Regions from separate parts of the Virgibacillus salidurans genome, predicted to be linked through region 1. Evidence: riboswitches for the same ligand, from Rfam matches in the RefSeq annotation. Region 1 holds a riboswitch; the other holds the start of a gene.
The links. A riboswitch is a leader RNA that binds a small molecule or an ion and turns the genes downstream of it on or off. The one in region 1 is predicted to bind glycine.
Positions count from the first base shown of each region.

Region 1 (8,091 bases):
TTTTTCGTTCATTCCATCAATTCGCCCAGTGATTTGCATAGACGGTCCGATAAATGCATAACCTTGGTCTGTCGGCTCATATAGCATATAACGTCCTTCATACCCTTTAGGATGACTATCGTAATTACGGACCATGAATTTAGAATCGGCAAAAATGGAACATCCGCTTCGGGTATATTCCAGATAATAACCGCCAAATAAACGAAACGCATCGTCCATATCCATACGAAGCGCATCAGCAAGTCCACGGATTTCATTCAGTATGGCTGGGGCAAATTCTGTCATGAGCCCCTTATATTTCTCGGGATCGATTAAAAAGTGTCGATCTTTCTTTGAACCCCATTGTTTTTCACGATTAGGTAAAATAGGCGAATCTCTGAGAAGTTCACCTTGAAAATAACCAAACTCATAATGGGAGCCTCGATATTGAATAACATCACTGTAAAATTGTTTCATTCTATTCTCCTCTTTTGAATTCCCTACTGTCAGTGTACAGTATCTTACTGCTTAAATAAATTAATTTTGTTTGCTGGTATATCATTGGTTTCTTAGTGCGAATAGCGGCTATAAGCTAGTGAGGGTCCTTGCGACACTCTGTGCGCGGAACGAACAACCGCCAACGCGGAACAAGCAGCCCTGACCGCGGGATGAGGTGCTCTCTGCGCGGAAGGAGATGCTGTGAGCGCTGGAAGAAAAGCCGTGTACGCTGGATTCTACGCCCTGACCGCGGAACAAAATAATCTAATCATTTAATCGTATGTGCCAATTCGATCAGTGAACAATCTTAAATCCTCAATTTCCTTCCAAAACATAGGGACCCCATACAGGCTATTCCTTACCTCATCGCATATCCTATCTATAACAGAAGCGGTTTTAGGAGGTGTTTTCATTGCGGCGGGAACGAGAAATGAGGCGACCAGGATTTTGCTTCCCTAGAGGATATAGATGGTGTGGCCCAGGGTGTAGTGGGCCTGGGGAGCCAATTAATGATGTGGATGCAGCTTGTAAGGCACATGACGAATGCTACCGAAAATATGGTGATCCTTGTAGATGTGATCGTGAATTTATGAGAATCCTTAAATCTAAAATGGATCCGACAACAGAAAAAGGAAGACATGCGCGATCTTTATATAATCTTATGAGGGTAAAAAATGCCTTCACTTGTGGGTTTAGACGTATATAAGTATGCATTCAGCGACTTTCTGTATAACTTACATTTTTTACGATAATAGCACCCAAAATAAGGGTGCCTTATTATTTATCTTTTCCTCCTCACTGCAGCTAAGGCTATTCCTTTCCAGCTACTTCCATTTGCTGCAGAGTGACCTTTTTCACTTAGTTCTTCAACCAGCTGCGTTAAGGCTCTTCATTTCTTAGAAATTACATTGCCCTTAATTCAACTTTGCAGTAAAATTACAATTACGTAATTTTTAAGGAGAATTATATTATGATTGGTACTGCTTATAAAGATGCTTTTGATATACTTAACAGAAACTGGCTCAAAATTATTGGCATGATTCTATTAATCTATCTTATTAAATTATTAATAGGGACGCTTCCTATTCAAGGATCGATCAGTATCAGGTTTGATCCCGCGTCTGTGGCGACTTCGGAGTCATTAAAAACATTAGCGGTAAGGGCATTTATTAACAGCATTCTATTTTTTATTATGATTCACTACATAACCCTTACAAATCAAACGATGCGCGGGAGGTTGCTGACTGCGATTACCTATCCGTTTAAGAATCCGCGTCTGTTGTATAAAGGGGTGATTGTTCTATTTTTAACGAATTTCATTCTGTATTTTTTCTGGATGTTGTTGTTATACACAGCTTTCGGTGGACTCATTATATCTGCTACTGGAATTAACATAAGATCCAGTATAGCGATTTTAGTAATAATTCTTGTATATGTGCTGTTTTTCTGGCTATATTTAGGTATTTCGCAGGCTCTGTATCTTCTTCATGATGATCCCAAGTTAAATACATTCCGGAGTATCAGAAGAAGCTTTTCCCTTATGAAAGGGTATAGATGGCCGTTATCAGGACTTCTTGTTTTATCAGGACTGGGATTAATTATAGGCATCCTATTATTTATGATTGGCGCAATTTTTGCCTTGGTGTTATATGAATTAGTTCGATTGGCATTTTACCAGGAACTACTAAGGAAAAAAAGACAGCAGGAATGGCGGGATAAGGTCGCGAGAGAATAAGGTGACAGATTCATACGAATGTATCTATCATCTTTTACCTGATGCTTCCCAGCTTTTTCTTTCGTTTCATAGCTAATACAATTAAGAAAAAATCCCTTTAACATGAGCAAGGAATGCCCATACCAATGGGATTTATTCCAAAATACTAATTCATTATCTGTGATTTTCGCTCGTCTTCGCCTCAAATCCAACTTCATTAATTTCATGGATGATATCGGAAATTCCTATCAAATTTTTATCGAATTTTACATGACCTTTCTCGGTTTTATAATCAACGCTGATGTTACTTACGCCATTCATTTTACTAATCGCTTTCTCAACTTTTGAAGGACAATTAACGCAATGCATACCTTTCACATCTAAGTAAGCTGTTTCACTCATGGTAGTCACCACCTTCAACAATTATTATTCTAGCTTATTGTAGATGGAGCTAATTTAGAACAAACGAGCAGTGTTTAGTCATTACATTTTCACGAACAGGTTTCGACGCCCTTTTGAAGGCAGAAAAAGTAAGCACCCTCTTTATAAAGTAATTATTTTATTATTATTAATTTTTCTTAACACACCCATAATCAACGATTTGCTATTGTATACTAAATAATAGGACAATAGGGGGAGGGGAATGATGTGGGCAAGTTAAGTAAAGAAGAAAGAAGTTGGATGATGTACGATTGGGGGAATTCAGCCTATTCTATTATCATTACGACAGCTATTTTTCCTATATTTTTTAGGTCTGTAGCGGACAATGCAGGCGTTGCTTCAGCAGATTCAACGGCATATTTAGGGTATACGATTTCCATTGCGACGTTTATTTTGGCGATGTTAGCTCCCGTACTTGGAACAATTGCTGACTATCGGGGAATGAAGAAAAAGTTCTTCCTGTTCTTCTTTCTCATGGGGACAATATCTATTGTTCTACTCGTTTTTGTACCAAATGATAATTGGTTGCTGCTTTTAATCATCTATACGCTAACTTCATTAGGTTTTCGTGGTGCGAATGTCTTTTATGACGCTTTTTTAGTTGATGTTTCCCCAAAGGAAAGGATGGATGATGTTTCAGCCAAGGGGTATGCTCTTGGGTACATTGGGAGTACCATCCCCTTTATTCTTAGTATCACCGTTATTCTTTTATCACAACTGGAAATACTTCCATTATCAACGACAGCTGCAAGTCGAATTGCATTTTTGATTACGACAGTATGGTGGTTTATTTTTGCTTTGCCCATGGTCAGACATGTACATCAGATTCACGCCATTGAACGCGAGCCTAAAATCGTGGTAAATAGTTTTAAACGTCTAGGTCGAACGTTTAAAGAAATTAAGAAATACCGCGCCGTTTTTATCTTTTTATTAGCATATTTCTTTTATATCGATGGTGTAGGAACGATTATATCCATGTCAACGGCTTATGGAACGGATTTGGGGCTAGGCGCAACAGATCTTTTAATCGCTTTGCTTGCTGTTCAAGTGGTGGCTGCTCCATTCGCTGTTTTATTTGGTAAGTTAGCAATCAAATTCGGTGCGAAAAAAATGCTGTATACCGGAATAGTCATCTATATTTTTGTTTGCAGCTATGCGATGTTTCTGGAAACGATTGCTGATTTCTGGATTTTGGCTATGCTTGTGGCGACTGCTCAAGGTGGAATTCAGGCACTTAGCCGTTCTTACTTTGCCAAACTTATTCCAAAAGAAAGGTCAAATGAGTTTTTTGGTTTCTACAATATATTCGGAAAATTCGCTGCCATTTTAGGTCCCTTTTTAGTTGGTGTGACGTCCCAGGTAACCGGTAATTCTTCATTTGGTGTTTTCAGCCTGATCATTCTATTTATCATCGGGTTTGTATTACTTATCTTTGTACCGGACGTTGAAAGGAAGGGTATCGCAAGGGATAAAACAGCCTAAAGGGATGATGATCTTTAAAAAACATCCATTATGGCTTGAAGATTACGGATTACTTTGTTACTATAATTATATTGAAAATTAACCAATAAAGGCCATGTGTAACTGGCGAACGCGGATAACCGCGAGGGAGCACATGGTATTAATAGTCGTTCGCCTGGGCAGAGGTAAGGGGATTTAAATTCCTCTTACCTCTTTGCGTTATGAGGGGGCGATGATTTTGAGAATTAAGCGCTATTTAAAATTTAAAATAGAATAAAAAGGCTATGATTGTTGTGGGTTACACTATAACAGGAGCAGCTTCTGGAGAGGATGCAAGAACATTGCAACGCCGACGGGTTCACAATCTCAGGCAAAAGGACAGAAGAATAACAAATGCGTTTTTGTTATATCTTTTGATGCTGATGAGATTGGAGCCTAGGAGCCCAGTCTCTTTTTTTATAGCCGTCAAGATAAAAATAAAGGATGTGATGATTTGAAAAGGGTGTTTAATTTTTCAGCGGGGCCATCGATGCTTCCGCTTCCAGTATTAGAGAAGGCTCAGGAAGAGTTAGTGAACTATAGAAATTCAGGAATGTCTGTCATGGAATTAAGTCATCGGTCAGATTTGTTTACGGAAATTATTACAGAAGCTGAACAGCTGCTACGCGAATTAATGAGTATTCCAAAAGAATATAAAGTGCTTTTCATTCAAGGAGGGGCTTCGCAGCAATTTGCAATGGTGCCGATGAATTTGCTGACTAAAAGTGGAAAGGCATATTACGTCAATACTGGTTCCTGGTCAAAGAAAGCGATCAAAGAGGCGCAGAAATTCGGCGATATTCGTGTTATCGCATCATCAGAAGAGGCTAATTTCACTTATATTCCTGATGTCAATTCAAGCATGATTGACAGGCAAGCAGATTATGTGCATATCACAACAAACAATACAATTGAAGGAACCGCCTACGCAGAGATTCCAGATACCGGTGATGTGCCACTTGTAGCAGATATGTCTTCCAACATATTATCAGAGGAAATGGATGTGTCAAAATTTGGCTTGATTTATGCTGGGGCACAGAAAAACATCGCGCCCGCTGGGTTAACGCTTGTTATCATTCGAGAAGATTTAATTGGCCATGCACCTGAAAATTGTCCGGCTATGCTTAATTATAAAACGCATAGTGATAGTGGCTCATTGTATAATACGCCGCCTACATACGGGATCTATATGGCCAAGCTCGTGTTTGAATGGTTGAAGGAACTTGGGGGCTCTGGGAAATGGAAAAAATAAACCGGAAAAAAGCGCAAATTTTATATGATGCGATTGAAGCTTCTTCTCTGTTTCAATCCCCAGTCCTAAAGAAGAGTCGTTCATTGATGAATATTCCTTTTGTTTCCGATTCCGCTGATTTAAATGCAACTTTTATCAAGGAAGCGCAAGCGAAGGGGCTTGAAACATTAAAAGGCCATCGTTCTGTTGGGGGCATGCGTGCTAGCATTTATAATGCGATGCCGGTAGAAGGTGTCGAGTCTTTGATTACATTTATGAGAGATTTTGAAAATAAACATAGGTAGAAAAGAGGAGAAAGAATGAGTACATTAACGCTAGACAAGGTGAAAACAATCAAAACGCTAAATCATATTGCAGACAGTGGACTTGACGTATTTAAAAAAGGTGATTATGTGATAGAAAATGAAAGTGACAATCCGGATGCGATTGTTGTTCGTAGTTTTAACATGCACGGGATGGATATCGATGAAAATGTTAAGGCAATTGCACGTGCTGGAGCTGGTGTGAATAATATCCCAGTCGATCAATGTACGGAAAGAGGAATTGTTGTTTTTAACACGCCTGGTGCGAATGCAAATGCTGTCAAAGAACTCGTGTTAACATCATTAATGGCATCATCACGTAATTTATTTTCCGGGATAGAATGGGTAAAGACATTACAAGGAGAAGGAGATCAAGTTCCTAACCTTGTAGAGGCAGGAAAGAAACAATTGGTAGGAAGTGAAATTAAGGGTAAGAAATTAGGTGTCATCGGGCTAGGTTCTGTTGGTGCACTTGTAGCAAATGATGCACTTAACCTGGATATGGATGTGATTGGATTTGATCCATTTATTTCTGTAAATACAGCCTGGGAGCTCTCCCGTAACGTCGAGCGCGCTATGTCGATGGAGGAGGTTTTTGCAGAGGCTGATTACATCACCGTACATGTTCCTTTAACAGATGATACAAGCAATATGCTCAACGCGGAAACGTTCAAATTAATGAAACCTGGCGTTCATATTTTAAATTTTTCCAGAGGTGGGCTTATCGATGAACAAGATATGACTGAGGCTTTAGAAAGTGGGCAGGTGGGAAGATATATTACCGATTTTCCGAATGAGAACGTGTTGAATATGAAAAATACGGTTCCCATTCCACATCTCGGTGCCTCCACCAAGGAATCGGAGGAAAACTGTGCGATTATGGCAACAAGACAGGTGAAGGAATTTCTTGAAACGGGAAATATCAAAAACGCGGTGAATTTCCCGGATGCTTCTATACCGTACACCGGAAAAAGCCGTGTGACAGCCTTTCATCACAATGTTCCAAACATGGTTGGGCAAATTACTACTGCAATATCGAACAACAACTTGAACATCGCGGATATGGTTAACAGAAGCCGTGGGGATTACGCGTATACGATGGTTGATATTGAAAATGAGGTGGATGATGCGATTGTTTCTAGTGTAGAGGAAGAAATGAATCGGATTCCGGATATTGTTGATGTAAGGGTTATATAAATTTTGCCTAAGCTCTAGCAGTGCCCTACTAAATGAAAACTAACCATCATTATAATCGCCCCTCCTGCATACGATATATAAATTGCGACATGGATGGAGGGAGTATTACGGATATTTTAAATAAAGTAAAAAATCACCGGGGAGAAGAGGAAAAGCTAAAGTGGGAAGGAACTTTCGCGGAATATTTGGATATTTTAAAGGAAATACCGGAAGTTGCCCAGACAGCCCATTCACGCGTTTATAATATGATTAGAAACTCTGGTTTAATTGAAAAAGATGGCAAAAAAATGTACAGCTTTTTCGGGGATGACATATTTGGGCTTGAAGAGGCGATTGAAAGGCTTGTGGAGGAGTACTTTCATCCCGCTGCAAAACGACTTGATGTTCGCAAACGAATTTTATTATTAATGGGTCCTGTCAGTGGTGGGAAATCGACGATTGTAACGATGCTGAAACGTGGTCTTGAGCAATTTTCCAGGACAGGTGAAGGTGCTGTTTATGCGATTAAAGGCTGTCCGATGCATGAGGATCCGCTTCATCTTATTCCACAGCATTTGCGTGAGGATTTTTTCGATGAATATGGTGTTCGGATTGAGGGTAGTTTGTCCCCACTCAATTCGATGCGGCTGGAACAGGAATATGGTGGTCGGATTGAAGATGTGAAGGTGGAACGTATTTTCCTTTCTGAGGACCGACGTGTTGGGATTGGAACTTTTACCCCATCAGATCCGAAGTCACAGGATATTGCCGATTTAACAGGAAGTATTGATTTTTCAACGATTGCTGAATATGGCTCTGAATCAGACCCGCGTGCTTATCGATTTGATGGTGAATTGAATAAGGCGAACCGTGGGATGATGGAGTTTCAGGAAATGCTGAAGTGTGATGAGAAGTTTCTCTGGCATCTCTTGTCCCTGACGCAGGAAGGTAATTTCAAGGCGGGCAGATTTGCACTCATTTCCGCCGATGAGCTAATCGTAGCACATACCAATGAGACAGAGTACCGCTCCTTCATTTCGAATAAAAAGAATGAGGCGCTTCACTCTCGGATTATTGTCATGCCGATTCCCTACAACCTTAGAGTGAGTGAGGAAGAACGCATTTATGAAAAAATGATCGGAGAAAGTGATATGGCCCATGTTCATATTGCCCCACATGCACTAAGGGTAGCGGCTATTTTCTCTATTTTGACGAGACTCGAGAATTCG
Region 1 covers NZ_CP074373.1:3,716,910-3,725,000, reverse strand. Annotated here, with positions in the region: gene KFZ58_RS18595 (C45 family autoproteolytic acyltransferase/hydrolase) at 1-456, opposite strand, end outside; gene KFZ58_RS18590 (phospholipase) at 908-1,183, shown strand; gene KFZ58_RS18585 (DUF975 family protein) at 1,448-2,212, shown strand; gene KFZ58_RS18580 (heavy-metal-associated domain-containing protein) at 2,366-2,593, opposite strand; gene KFZ58_RS18575 (MFS transporter) at 2,840-4,114, shown strand; ZMP/ZTP riboswitch at 4,203-4,281, shown strand; glycine riboswitch at 4,405-4,485, shown strand; partial or broken gene serC (3-phosphoserine/phosphohydroxythreonine transaminase) at 4,587-5,668, shown strand; gene KFZ58_RS18565 (phosphoglycerate dehydrogenase) at 5,684-6,883, shown strand; gene KFZ58_RS18560 (PrkA family serine protein kinase) at 6,973-8,091, shown strand, end outside.

Region 2 (8,091 bases), 1.7 Mb from region 1:
GCTTATCAATAACACTTAATTTTCGCTGCACTATTCCTGTTTCTGCTTCATTTTCGTCATCCAGTACAGATACAAACTCAGAATTTACTTGAATGTTTGCTTCGTTCTTCGCCCAGTCTATCGATTTTACGATACCTAGTCCGCGGGCAGGAAATTTTGGATCTGCTTTGACTGTTAAGACAACAAAGTCGCCTTCTTTTAATGTTTTCTTCTGTGTATCCTTAAAAGCATATCGATCCAGCATTACTAAGCGGGAAACGCCAGTATGGGTAAGCTTCATATCCGCAGTAATTGGATGTACCTGTGGAAACAATTTGATATCTCCATTAAGCATCTCCACATCAATTCCTTGTCTTTCTTCAACAGCTATCGACATGTTATCGCTCCTTTATTAACTTTTATAACTATACAATACCACATATCATTTATTTAAAACAATATATTGAGAAGAAAAGATAAAAAAATACTATATATTGTGTTTAAAGCAAATAAAAGGCAATTTGTCAACAATAAATAAAAGCTAAATTCGACAGTAAATAAAAGCTGTTTGAAGCAAATAAGGTTTTTTCTACTACATATCAACAATTTCAGGCTTTGCAATATATTTTCTTTTAGACTTATTGCTGCATAATTCACTTAAATCACCTATTCATCAGTCTAAATCCAGGTTTTATCCTAATGGAAAGAAAAAACTTTGAAAAAATAGTCTAAACACAATATAATAGAGGTAGTACAAATGTGAAATACGGGGGAAATATGATGGAATTTTTAGTAATAGCAATAGTTGCACTGCTTGCGTTCGGTGTGTTTCGATATTTCAGGCAACGTAATTTTTTAAAGGTTTTAACTCAGGATCAATTTCGTGAAGGTTATCGAAAAGCACAACTTATAGATGTAAGAGAGCCACAGGAATTTGATAAAGGACATATTCTTGGCGCTAGAAATATTCCGGTAACACAAATGAAACAACGATTAGTAGAAATCCGGAAAGACAAACCGGTTTATCTCTATTGTCAAAGTGGTTCGCGCTCCGGGCGGGCAGCACAACTTCTGCATAAAAAGGGATACCAGGATATTAGCCAACTAAAAGGCGGATTTAAAAAATGGACTGGAAAAATTAAGACGAAATAAAGCTAAGGCTCAAGAAATATTCACTCTTGAGCCTCTTTTTTTATTTACTATAGCTTAAAATTGGTTTTCTTGCTGCCGTTGTTTCATCCATCCGTTTAACAATCGTATTATGCGGAGCCTCTTGAACTAATTCAGGGTCATTCTTTGTTTCCTCGGCAATAGAAATCATAGAATCAATAAACCCATCCAAGGTCTCCTTGGACTCTGTTTCCGTCGGCTCAACCATCATTGCTTCTTCCACATTTAATGGGAAGTATATCGTTGGTGGATGGTAGCCATAATCAAGCAGGCGTTTAGCTACATCCAATGTACGAACACCTAATTTCTTTTGTCTTTTTCCTGATAAAACAAATTCATGTTTACAATGCTGCTGATATGGTAGTTCATACGCCTCTCCAAGTTTGCGCATCATATAATTTGCGTTTAACACAGCATATTCACTAACTTTTTTAAGCCCTTCTGCCCCCATTGTACGGATATACGTATAGGCACGAAGGTTAATTCCGAAGTTTCCATAGTAAGGTTTTATTCTTCCAATTGAATTTGGTCTATCATAATCAAAATCGTATTGACCCTCTTTTTTAACGATTACAGGCTTTGGTAAAAATGGCTCGAGTTCTTTGGATACACCTACTGGACCAGATCCAGGCCCTCCACCACCATGTGGGCCTGTAAATGTTTTGTGAAGGTTTAAATGTACCGCATCAAACCCCATATCTGCTGGCCTTGCATAACCCATAATGGCATTCAAATTAGCCCCATCATAGTACAATTTTCCACCAACACCATGAACGATTTCTGCCATCTCTATAATTTCAGTTTCAAATAAACCTAATGTATTCGGATTTGTTAACATTAATGCTGCTGTATCTTTTCCAACAATACCTTTTAAATCTTCTATATCTACTAAACCTTGCTCATTCGTTTTTACAGTGACTGCATCAAATCCGGCAACGGCTGCTGAAGAAGGATTGGTTCCATGTGCAGAATCAGGAACGATAACCTTTGTACGGTCAAAATCACCATTTGCTTCATGAAACGCACGAATCATCATTAATGACGTCCATTCTCCTTGAGCTCCTGCTGCAGACTGAAGTGATACTTCATGCATTCCGGTAATTTCCCGTAATGAGGTTTGTAAGTCATACATCATCTCCATTGCACCTTGGACACTTTCAGTACTTTGATGTGGGTGAATGTGATTGAAGCCATTCAAACGAGCAACATCCTCATTTATTTTTGGATTGTACTTCATCGTACAGGATCCCAACGGATAAAAGCCTGAATCAACCCCATAATTTCGATTGGAAAGCCCGGTATAATGTCGCATGATATCCAACTCGCTCACTTCAGGTAAATTAGGAGGAGAAGTGCGAATATAAGAACTTTCTAATTCAGCGTCCAGATCCACTTCCGGAACATCCATTTCTGGTAAACTATAGCTCGTTCTTCCTTCTTTACTGCGTTCAAAAATTAATGGAAAATCTTTATTAGCCATTGATATCCTCCAATTCTTTAACAAAAGCGTCGATCTCTTCTTTTGTGCGGTTTTCGGTTACAGCAATTAACATATGCCCTTCAAGTTCAGGATACGATTTTCCTAGATCATAGCCACCGATAATCCCTTTATCCAGCAACTTTTTATTTATTTCACTTACAGAGTCAGCAAGTTTCACAACCAATTCATTGAAGAACACACCTTCTGTAACAACAGGAATAGTTGATTGCTCCAACTTTTGTTTTGCGTACCGGGCTTTTTGCATATTTAATTTTGCCATTTTTTTCAATCCGTGCTTTCCGATTGAGCTCATTGCAACAGAACTAGCTAATGCATTTAATGCTTGATTTGAACAAATATTGGAAGTCGCTTTGTCCCTTCTGATATGCTGTTCTCTTGCTTGTAACGTTAATACAAAGCCACGTATCCCGTCTTCGTCTTTCGTCTGTCCAACCAAGCGGCCAGGAACTTTGCGCATTAATTTACTAGTCGTTGCAAAATATCCACAATGAGGGCCTCCAAACTGGGTAGGTATTCCAAATACTTGCGTGTCTCCGACAACAATATCAGCACCAAATTCTCCCGGTGGTGTCAAATAACCTAATGCTAGCGGGTTACTAGAAACAATAAACATGGTTTTCTTTTGTTGTTTAATTAATTCATTCACCTTTTCCAATGGTTCAATCTGTCCAAAAAAGTTTGGATACTGCAGTACAACACTCGCCGTATTTTCATCTAATTCGCTTGCAAGCTGATCCATGTCAGTGAGTCCATTGCTGTGATCAATTTCTACAATTTCCAGGTTAGGCCCCTTTGCATAGGTGTCAATAACATCCCTTGATTCAGGATGAATGGCCTTTGAAACGAGAATTTTTTTCTTCTTCGTTTGTGCCGCACTCAAGTTTACCGCCTCTGCAAGCGCAGTTCCTCCATCATACATTGATGAGTTTGCTACGTTCATTCCTGTTAATTCTGTAATCATCGTCTGGAATTCAAAGATGGCCTGAAGTTCACCTTGGGATATTTCCGGCTGATACGGTGTATACGCGGTATAAAATTCCGATCTTGATATTACATGATCTACGACAGATGGAATAAAATGATCATAAACACCTGCACCTAAAAAGGAGCTATATTCTGTTAAATTGGCATTTTTATTTGCCATCTTCGTTAATTCTTTCTTTAGCTGTGCTTCATTTGCACCCTTTTTAAGATTAAGCTCGCCCTTAAAACGTATATTACTTGGGATGTCAGAAAATAATTCATCCGTTGATTCTATTCCAATTGTATCTAACATCTCTTTCTTATCTGTCTCAGTCATCGGTAAATAACGAAATTCCATTGCCAGTACCTCCCTATTTCCCTCGTTTGTAAAATGGCGTTTTTACGACTACTGCTTTTAACTTACGCTTTCGAACCTGGACGTCTAATTCTGTTCCTTCTATCGCTACTTCTGCTTTCACTAAAGCTAAACCGATATTTTTATTCAATGTTGGAGATTGTGTACCGGAAGTAACAAAACCTACTTCTTCCTCCCCGCTGTATACCTCATACCCATGGCGAGGGATTCCTTTATCAATCATTTCAATCCCAACAAGCTTTCTCGGGGGCCTTGTTCAATTTGCTCTTTCAACTTTTCTTTTCCAATAAAATCTGCTTCTTTATCAACTTTTACAGCAAATTTCAATCCTGCTTCTACTGGTGTAATATCCTTGGAAAGCTCTTGTCCGTAAAGAGCTAAATTTGCTTCAAATCGCAAGGTATCTCTTGCTCCCAGCCCAATAGGTTCTACGCCTTTATCTTCGCCAGCCTGCAATATTGACTGCCATAACATGCGTCCATAAGTTTTTGCAATATAAATTTCAAATCCATCTTCCCCCGTATAACCTGTACGTGAGACAATGGCAGGAACGTCTATGGATGAAAAATAAACCTCACTATCAAAACGGAAGAACTTAATTTCACTTAAATCCGTTTCCGTTAGCCTTTGTAATACTTCTTGTGCGGCCGGACCTTGTAAGGCTAATTGAACATAATCACTTGATACATTTGTAATGGTGACATCTTCCCAGCTGTAATGATTGTTTTCCTTTAGCCATTCATAATCTTTTTTTGTGTTAGCGGCATTAACAACCAATAAATAATCATTTTCTCCCACCATATAAATAATGAAGTCATCAACAGTGCCACCGTTTTCGTAGCACATGAACGTGTATTGAGCACGATCTGGAGTTAATTTTGATACATCATTTGTTGTCATTTTTTGCAGGAAATCCAAACTTTTCTGTCCACTTACAGCAATTTCTCCCATGTGTGAGACGTCAAATAAACCTGCTTTATTTCTTGTGACCTCATGTTCGTGTTTAATTCCAGAGAATTGTACTGGAAGATCCCAGCCGCCAAAATCGACTGTTTTTGCCCCAAATTTTTCATATTCCGGAAATAACGGTGTCCGATTTAACTCACTCAACCCATCCACTCCTTTTTTAAAAGTTTTGTGACTTGAAGTCTATTCTAAAACACAAAAACAGAGATTTCACTGATACCAGGAAATCTCTGTCTTCAAACCAGAAAGTTGCGTATTTATATAGAAACCGGATTCACATTTCCTTATAAATACTTGCTTCGTGGGTGGTCTACGTACCTGTAAACACTCTCCAGAGGTGCGTCCTACAAGAGTCTTTTTGCCTGAGAGATTCGCGAGTTGCTTGCTCCTTCGGCGTTACGTTAAACGTAAGCTCTCCCCTTGTATTCATTCGCTTTTATGAAAATGGCTAATTTGGTTATACTAATACAAGTATCACGTGAAAAATCTAAGTTAATTATAGCACACAACCACATGAGAATATATAGAATATATTTTAATTTCATTTAATCCATTACGAAAAAGGAAGTATCATATGACGTCTATTCACTTACAAAAAGATTCAACTTTCATTGACCAGCTGCAATCGGATTTTGAGAAGGAAAGCAAGTTTTCACCATGGGACCTTTTCTCCATGACCTATCAGGCTGAGCTTACAACGATCACCCCTGAATTTTCCGGTTTACGTGCATTAGAGTACCTGCCGCATGTTGAATTTTTAAGTCATCAGATCGAAACGGCAAAGCAAGCAATCGAGGACATGAACGGCCGCGCTATATTAGCTGATGAGGTTGGGCTCGGCAAAACCATTGAAGCTGGCCTAATATTAAAAGAATACATGATTAGGGGTTTAGTTAAAAAAGCACTTATCCTGGTCCCAGCTTCTCTGGTAAACCAGTGGGTAAAAGAACTTAATGAAAAATTTTATATTCCGGCTGTTGCCCACAGGAAAAATTATGCCTGGGACCAGTTTGACGTTATTATATCATCAATGGATACTGCAAAGCGTTCCCCGCATCGTGAAAATATATTGGATATAGATTATGACTTCATATTGATTGATGAAGCCCATAAGCTAAAGAATCATAAAACAAAAAACTATTCCTTTGTCCGCCTGCTAAAGAAGAAATACTGTTTATTATTAACTGCTACTCCTGTTCAGAATCGGCTAATCGAAATATTTAACTTGGTTTCCATATTAAAGCCGGGACATTTGGGAAATTATGATTCGTTTCTCGATCAATACGGGAAGGATCGCAAAAAAATTAAACAGGACATGTATTTGAAGCAATTAATCCAAAAAGTAATGATTCGTAATACCAGAAAAGATACGACATTAAATAATACCAAGCGTCATATTGAAACCGTTTGGGTTGATTTCAAACCGGAACAACTGGAGGTTTACGAAGCGCTTAATCAGATAACAATGCCCTTTTCTTCATTTTCCAAGATTACATTTTTAAGAGAATTATGCTCATCACGCGAGGCTTGTTATTTATCCCTTCAAAAATTAGCGATGGAAGAAGACAATAAAGAATCTATTCAGCCGGTATTGTCAAAGATCGAACAATTACCTCACCATGTAAAAGCAGAAAAAGTGGTTGAATTAATTAAGAATATCGGGGACGAAAAAGTGATTATTTTCACAGAATACAGGGCAACTCAATATTACTTGCAATGGTATCTTCAGCAAGAAGGAATTTCTTCCGTCCCTTTTAGAGGTGGTTTTAAAAAAGGGAAAAAAGACTGGATGCGGCAACTGTTTAGAGACCATGCACAGGTTTTAATTGCTACAGAGGCAGGTGGTGAAGGGATTAACTTGCAATTTTGTAATCACATGATTAACTATGACCTGCCTTGGAATCCGATGCGGCTTGAACAGCGAATTGGGCGAATTCATCGGTATGGTCAGGAAAAAGACGTCCATGTATATAATTTTGCCATCAGGGAGACAATCGAAGAACATATTATGAGCCTGCTATATGAAAAAATCAACCTATTTGAGCAAGTTATTGGACATTTGGATGATATTTTAGCTGAGCTTGACATAACGGATATTGAAACTGAAATTGAAAATATTTATGTAGAGTCTACATCTACAGGTGAAGCTAAAATTAAATTAAATAATCTCTCGTCGATCATTAAACACACACATGCCAATGTAGATAATGAGGAGCGTCAATATGGCAATTACTAATTTAAACGAATTCTTGCAGGATTATTTTACCGCCAATCAGTGTGAACTTATCTTTAATGAAGATGGTGTATTAACGGTACAACTAACAGAAGAAATGGATAGGGCATTAATGAATCGGCCATTTTATTGGCATTATGTGAAGAGTACTGGATATGCTGGTGAACCAATGAAGCTTACACTCGTCACAAACCCGGATAAGCGGGAAGAAAAGGGAGAATGGATTCATTTCGGCAGTCCACGCTTGCAGCAAATACTTACTCAGCTTAAACAAAATGAAAAAGTCACTAAATTATTCCAGAAAGTAGAAACAAATCAAAATACACCGTTATACCCCTGGTTGGTGGTAAATATAAAGATAAGTTATGTCGGCAAGCAAAAGAAAGATGAAGTATTTTCAATCGGATTGCATTTAGTAAATGGTATGATGAAAGTTGAAATGATGGAACAGATGCAGCAGTTATCACTCCAAATGACAATATCTGATTACTGTTATCCCATTTCACCACTTATTAAACTAAAAAGTGGTTATCTTCGTATCCAGTCTGTGATTGATAATTATATTGAAAATCAAACACATGAATGGGCAGAAGAATCATGGAAAACATTAGATGAAGAAATTCAAATGCTTCATTATTTTTATACAGGGGAAACAGAAACTGTAAACGAACAAAAGCAAAAAGAATTGAACGAAATGAAAGAACGCTATGAACCATACATATCCTATGAAGTAATTAATGGTGGTATTTTTTATTTTACGGAGGATGCATTTGTATAAAGATATAAAAATAACAGGTGCGCACCGATGCGGTCACCTGTTATTCAGCCTTTTTCCAAATTGTTTTTAGCGCAAATGGCAAAATTCCCAGCCAGCGACTGCTGTAAGTTGCAGGAGGATTTTTT
Region 2 covers NZ_CP074373.1:1,997,072-2,005,162, forward strand. Annotated here, with positions in the region: partial or broken gene KFZ58_RS10295 (ribonucleotide reductase barrel domain-containing protein) at 1-376, opposite strand, end outside; gene KFZ58_RS10300 (rhodanese-like domain-containing protein) at 760-1,131, shown strand; gene gcvPB (aminomethyl-transferring glycine dehydrogenase subunit GcvPB) at 1,172-2,629, opposite strand; gene gcvPA (aminomethyl-transferring glycine dehydrogenase subunit GcvPA) at 2,622-3,971, opposite strand; partial or broken gene gcvT (glycine cleavage system aminomethyltransferase GcvT) at 3,985-5,099, opposite strand; glycine riboswitch at 5,296-5,385, opposite strand; gene KFZ58_RS10320 (DEAD/DEAH box helicase) at 5,530-7,191, shown strand; gene KFZ58_RS10325 (YqhG family protein) at 7,178-7,966, shown strand; gene KFZ58_RS10330 (YqzE family protein) at 8,007-8,091, opposite strand, start outside.
Region 2: another riboswitch for glycine. It lies ahead of gcvT (glycine cleavage system aminomethyltransferase GcvT); the one in region 1 lies ahead of serC (3-phosphoserine/phosphohydroxythreonine transaminase).